One region of the Paenibacillus sp. FSL P4-0184 genome, then DNA from elsewhere that is predicted to be linked to it. Evidence: riboswitches for the same ligand, from Rfam matches in the RefSeq annotation. Region 1 holds a riboswitch; the other holds the start of a gene.
What was found. Region 1 has a riboswitch for cyclic di-GMP ahead of MKY52_RS06730 (choice-of-anchor A family protein). Riboswitches for the same ligand answer to the same signal wherever they lie in the genome.

Region 1 (3,416 bases):
GTGGTATACAGATTTCATCACTCATGGGCTATTACCCTCCTTCAGAAAATATTCAACGAAAAGGCAAACGCCTGTTGTCGCTCCGTACTCAAGTCCCGACTTTATTATGTTTTCAACCTGCTATCAAGTCATCCTGCGAGCAACGAACTCACTATATCATTTTGAAACAATTAGTTCAAAGCACTCGTGGCTAACTATCAAGCGGATAGCCTAAGCTACGAATTGAAGTTTTTTAATGTAATTTTCATGTGAGCATCATCTTATTTTCAGGTTCAAGGTATATATTGAAGACACCAAACACCCCCCAGTGTTTTGTGGTATAAATCTCTCAGGTCTTGCCAACTCCCATGGTAAGGCCTATTTTTTTTGTTCGCTAATTAAATGGGGGAGGGGGCAGCTTCTTCGCTACTTCACTTAATCTGATACTGCTCTTCATAGCTCTTAAAAGATGAAATATCCAGACCGAGATATCTGCGCATATGAATGGCAGCTTGGGCAGCGACAATGTCGTTTAACAGCAGCATTCGTTCATGGTATCCACGACATATAAATTTGGCTTCTATCCCCGTGTTAAGTCTGTTCTGCTCATAAACCTTGATTCCCCGTTTTCTCATCTCTGAACGAACATCTCTTAGATCTGTTGTAGCAACTGCTGCGGCTGTTTCAAGAACCTCCAGATAGGGGGTGGGTGTTCGTAAATGTGCAGATAGAATGGCGGAGTCCCGTTCGAAAGCTGATAAAATCATCGGAAGCAATAAATAAGATTTCACCAGCATGTTGTCCCTGCTTTCAGCTCTATTCATGAATCTCATCACCTCTAATGGGAACGTATATTCGTATTCTACCCCGATATTCCAAAAATAATCAATGGTATTTCTAAACAGCTAGTCCAATGTGATTGAATTCACAACTAAATTAGAAAGAATAAAATATATTAAAATTGTAATAATAAAAAATAATGCTTCAGACTTATATAAAGGGAGAATTAGGATGAATGAGGAAGGAAGTCTCCGCCGTGGAATGGTATTTGGTTTGATTCTAAGTATTCCATTATGGATATCGATATTAGGTTGGATAAAGTTACTTTAAAATTAAAGGAAAACCTTTGTGTGAAGCGCCTTTAGGCGCTTTTTTTGTGCTTGCTTACGCGTATGAATATCAGAAGGGATTGATTGACAATTGTGGGGATGGAGCGCTAAACTATTATTAGTTCAAAAGTATTAAAAGTCATAGACGATTATTTAATAGGATGCTTAAAATGCTAGTTCTAATCTGCAAGTCAATACATATATTATCATGATAATAGCAAACCGCCTGAAAGGGTGGGACGCAAAGTCCAGGAGTCTAAAGTGTCTTAAATGCGCTATGACCGTCCGACTGCCATGAGAAGGGAATTCCACTTCTTTTTTGGCGGTCTTTTTTGTTGTTAGGTCCTTTAGAGTTTCTGGTAATTATTCTGATTAAATATAAATCATAGATTTAGGAGGTGTGCTTTTTGAAAAGAAGAATGAAACCGCTGCTAGCACTAGTATTAGCGGGGATTTTGACAGTAGGTAGTGGTCTTTCTGGAGGTCATTTGGTAAAAGCGGCTGGGGAGGTGCTCCCCTATACTCCTACACCTGTGTTAGGTATTGCAGGGAATTTTAATACTTTTATTTTTGGGGATTTCAAACAATCTAATGATCAGGTTCATGGGCGCCTTGCGGCCAAAGGTAACATTACTTTGCAGAATTACGGCGTATCCAAGGATAATCCAGGTGGAGATGTTCTTATTGCTGGTAATGACATCAGTTTTACTAATGGGACTGTTCATGGAGCATCCGTTTATGGTGGTGTTTTTTCCAGCAACGGTGTAGATCTTAAAGAACCAGCGAGAAAAGGGACTCCTATTGATTTTGATGCTGAAGAGCAATTTCTTATTGGACGTTCTAATGAATTCTCTTCACTTGCTACAATAGGAACTTTCAAAAAGGAATATGGGAAAATAACGATTGATGCTCCGGAACCATTTAACGTTCTTAATCTTAGTGCTGCCGATTTCGCTGGTGCTAATGGCTTACAGTTTAATATTGCAAATAGCGCCACAGTTATCATTAACGTTAGCGGAAGTTCAGTTAACATTCCAAGCTTTCAAATCTGGGGAGGGAGCCCTAACAAGGTATTATTTAATTTTTATGAAGCTAGCACTGTTGACATTGGAAGTTTAACAATAGAAGGAACTATCCTAGCTCCGCTTGCAAAAGTAACTTATAATTCCGGTGAACTGCATGGGACGCTGATTGCAAAGGGATTTGCTGGTGGGGTGCAGATGCATTGGTATCCATATGGAGGGGAAGAACCACCTCCAACACCAACGCCGACCGTGACGCCAACACCAACGCCGACCGTGACGCCAACACCAACGCCGACCGTGACGCCAACACCAACGCCGACCGTGACGCCAACACCAACGCCGGCCGTGACGCCAACACCAACGCCGGCCGTGACGCCAACACCAACGCCGGCCGTGACGCCTACGCCGACGTCGACCGTGACACCAACACCGACGCCGACCGTGACACACACACGCCTACGCCGTGCGTGACACCGACACCGAAGCCGACACACACACCAAAACGCACACACCAACACCGACACCGAAGCCGACACACACACCAAAGCCAACACCGACACCGAAGCCGACACACACACCAAAGCCAACACCGACACCGAAGCCAACGCACACACCAAAGCCAACACCGACACCGAAGCCAACGCACACACCAAGGCCAACACACACGTGACGCCAACCAAAACCAACACCAACGCCGATCGTGACGCCAACACCAACGCCGATCGTGACGCCAACACCAACGCCGATCGTGACGCCAACACCAACGCCGATCGTGACGCCAACACCAACGCCGATCGTGACGCCAACACCAACGCCGATCGTGACGCCAACACCAACGCCGATCGTGACGCCAACACCAACGCCGATTGTGACGCCAACACCAACGTGACGCCAACACCAACGCCGATCGTGACGCCAACACCAACGCCGATCGTGACGCCAACACCAACGCCGATCGTGACGCCGACACCGAAGCCAACGCACACACCAAAGCCAACACCGACACCGAAGCCAACGCACACACCAAGGCCAACACACACACCAAAACCAACACCAACGCCGACCGTGACGCCAACACCAACGCCGATCGTGACGCCAACACCAACGCCGATCGTGACGCCAACACCAACGCCGATCGTGACGCCAACACCAACGTCGACTCCGTCGCCGGAAGCAACGCCAACACCGACTCCGTCGCCGGAAGCAACACCAACACCGACACCGTCGTCGGAAGTAACACCAACACCGACACCGTCGTCGGAAGTAACACCAACACCGACACCGTCGTCAGAAGTAACGCCGA
Region 2 (3,416 bases), 130 kb from region 1:
TTAATGCCTGTAGAGCCTTCGGAAGGGAAAAGCTCCTTGTTCGGAGAATGATGAAACTCTGAAAATATAATGTCATAAGGTTTGCCCAAAATATGTGCAAGAACGTTGAGGCGACCACGATGCGCCATGCCCATCAGAATATGCTCTGCGCCGTCATGCGCAGCAGCGCGTACGATTTCATCCAGCATCGGTACGAGAGCGTCATTGCCTTCCAAGCTGAAACGCTTCTGACCCACAAAGGTTTTGTGAAGGAAGGTTTCGAATTGCTCTACTTGGATCAGGCGGTTTAGCAGCTCTTTACGTTCTGCATTATTTAAAGGCGCTGGTGAGCTTGTGGATTCTGCCTGTCTGTTCAACCATTTCAGTTCTTGTTCTTCATGCACATGCCCGAATTCATAGGCGATTGTCTTGGTGTAAGCCTGACGCATACGCTGAACTGCATCCCATCCGGTATGCACATCATTCGGCGCATTCTCCCAAATGAGCGTGGCAGGTAGTGCGAGCAGATCCTCACGAGTCAGCTCATAGGTTTCGAGTTCAAGATATTTAGCCATGGGATTGTGATCGCGCTCAAGCGGATCAATATCAGCGGCCATATGGCCATATATACGAATATTAGCGATTAGCTTGGAAGCTCTTACTGCCTTTCTAAGCCATTCGGTGTCTCCCGAAATGCGAGGCTGTGGAGCCGGTTCGCTATCCGGTGTTAGGGGTGGGGGACCCGAATTTGTAAAAAGCTCGCGATAATTATTCTCTACGGTGGAAGGATCTTTCACAAACTGTTCATATCTTTCTTGAATGTAGCCTAAATTGGGTCCGTAATACTTACTCCAAATGGATTCGTTATAGGGCTCTTTGGCTGCCATGAATACATCCTCCTTAACGGATGAACTCCATACGTGACATTTTGTGTCAACGCTTACTGGAGCTGTGATGATTGCGGTTTCATTTCTCATCTTATTGTGCTACTTTCCACACGTGTAATCAATTCTTTCTTTCGTCCAATACGTTCGCAAAATGGTATGGGTTAGCTTGTTCTAATGAAAAGAACGCTGTTTCTTCTCATTACCCATTCCTAAGGCCCACTAAAATGATTCTAATATCCTTATTTTTAACTAATAGGGAAGGAAGTATCATTCTATCGGCTTAATTAATTTTATGAATAGGACGAGTATCGTGTTAAAAGGACAAGTTATCGCACAAAAGCGCTTCTATTTTTTGTTTTTTAATGGAAAAACTAATCAGAAATCGACACACTTTTCCACTTTAGTATAGTATAATGTTATTGCAGTTAGCGATTTTCATATATTCAAAGTAGATCCTTTCGTGTAAAGGGTCCAGTAAAAGGTAAACCTGCCGAAAGGCAGGGGCACAAAGTCGCGGGTCTAAGGTAGAAATACTATGACAGCCGGATTGCCTGGGGACTAAAATCTTAGGAGGAGATTTTTTGGACAAGTCCAACCAGGGAAGCAACAGAGAACAGCAGGTCATTGATCTAGACGTAGAGTGGGTCCATTTATTATTAGCAGCTAAGAAGGCTGGCATAAAGGCAGATGAAATTCGTCGCTTCTTTCATGAGAAGACTGTGCAAGCCGTGCAGTGATACATTCAGAGCATTAGATATCAAAAGAGCACAGCGAGTTATCGCTGTGCTCTTTTTCTTTATATAAGAATCTATAAGTTTCAGACTTGGTCCTTATATTCTGCTAGAATTCAAACGCCTTCGCGGTCCATGGTAGGAGGGCGAAGGCGTTTATGTTTAATAGTATGAGTAGAAGAGGATCTTATCAGGTCAGGTGGAATATTAATCCTTCTGATCAAGGCGCCATTTCTGGTAGTCCAGAAACTCCTTGAATTCGCGTTTGCTTATGCCTGAGGCCATAGCTTCCTGCACCAATCGGAACCATTCCGAATCTAAAGGTGACTCCTCAGCATCATTAGGTTCTCCATAGAGCAAAGCGTGGATGGATACCTGAAGCGCATCGGCGATCTTTTCGATAAACTGGATTGAAGGATTGGATTGGATGTTTCTCTCCACATTGCTAAGATACGACTTAGCAACATCCGCTCTGTCCGCAAGCTCAGATAGGGACAATCCCTTTTCTAGGCGGAGATGCTGGATACGTTGGCCCATATTTTGTGGCACTATGCTGACGCCCCTCCGTTATTTTTGTTATTAGTATAGCAAATATCATTAAATTCGACAAAGTTTATTGTAAAGAGAAAAGCAGCATCTACTTATCCGTTTTCCGGAATAAGAATCTGCTGCTCTTCGAATGGAAGACTTATTAGATTAGTAGTCAGTTCCTCTGGCTTGTTTAGCAAAGAAATCCCAAGTCAGTGTCAACACATCTTTTTGGAAAATGTTCTGATCTTTACCGTCATCCACAAATTCGAACTTAACGGTGAAGCTATCAGATGTACCTGCTTTAATACCGGATGCTTCATTGCCTATGAACGGCAATTTTTCTACGAGATCAGGTGTTGAATTTTGCAAATCAGCCAGTGTTGTTTCATAAACTACAATATCCGGAATAATGTTACCGCTCTTGTCCTTATTTTGCAGGAATTTAACTTTAATGAATTTACCTAAATCAACACCATTGTTGTTACCACCCACGTCATTAACGGAGTATTTTGTTTTGAGAACAATAGAGCCGATATCGATGTTACCATCATTATTCAGTTTGAAATCTCTTTTGATAGTATCACCTGGTTTCAATTTATCCAGATTAACGATAACAGATGGGTCAGAGTTCAAATCCAGTGTACCAGCTGCGAATGTAGAGGTACTTGTTGCAGTGTCGCTAAAGTAAGCGAAAGTTCCTCCACCAATCAATGATAAACCCAGTGCTGCTGATGCTACGCCAAGACCCAATGTTTTCTTGATACCCATAATTAAAATTCCTCCTCGGTTTTTGTGGTTTTTTATAAAAGTTATATATTGTAACTTCCGGTTCGTAAGCGGAAGCGGACAATCAACGGATTACTGTATTTCAGTTGGAGGTGGAGAGGTGGGAAGTATAGCAGCATTTTTCTTTTCGAGTGCAGCTACAGCCTTCCATGATGAATACAGGGCATAGAGCAGGAGCATCAAGCCTGGTACAATCATGAGCACAACACTTCCAGCTTTGGAAACTGCGAAATTCATAGCGTAACCTACGTAAGGTACGGTGACCCCGGTATACTCAGCTACAACATTCGTGGAACTGGTAGGGTTCATATCAGGCGCATCATTGTTATCGCCTTTCGTGCGATACATGGCTTCACCAGTAGCGTTGTTCATTGTTGCTTCTACAACACGGTGAGTAATGAGCAGGTTTTCTTCATTTCTAAAGGTGATCACATCGCCTTTTTTGAAGCGATTCATATCTCCTCCGGGTTTTAAAGCGACAATCGATCCGGTTTGAATCCCT

Region 2: linked by a shared signal. The riboswitch ahead of MKY52_RS07295 (anti-repressor SinI family protein) and the one ahead of MKY52_RS06730 (choice-of-anchor A family protein) in region 1 are both predicted to bind cyclic di-GMP.

The regions. Positions count from the first base shown of each region.
Region 1 covers NZ_JBBORN010000001.1:1,571,100-1,574,515, reverse strand. The annotation lists gene MKY52_RS06740 (winged helix-turn-helix transcriptional regulator) at 1-25, opposite strand, end outside; gene MKY52_RS06735 (hypothetical protein) at 411-803, opposite strand; cyclic di-GMP riboswitch class I at 1,295-1,385, shown strand; gene MKY52_RS06730 (choice-of-anchor A family protein) at 1,496-2,584, shown strand; gene MKY52_RS06725 (hypothetical protein) at 2,577-2,783, shown strand; gene MKY52_RS06720 (hypothetical protein) at 2,814-3,002, shown strand; gene MKY52_RS06715 (LPXTG cell wall anchor domain-containing protein) at 2,999-3,416, shown strand, end outside.
Region 2 covers NZ_JBBORN010000001.1:1,701,884-1,705,299, reverse strand. The annotation lists gene MKY52_RS07300 (2-oxoglutarate dehydrogenase E1 component) at 1-866, opposite strand, end outside; cyclic di-GMP riboswitch class I at 1,337-1,421, shown strand; gene MKY52_RS07295 (anti-repressor SinI family protein) at 1,448-1,603, shown strand; gene MKY52_RS07290 (helix-turn-helix domain-containing protein) at 1,805-2,134, opposite strand; gene MKY52_RS07285 (TasA family protein) at 2,294-2,896, opposite strand; gene sipW (signal peptidase I SipW) at 2,987-3,416, opposite strand, start outside.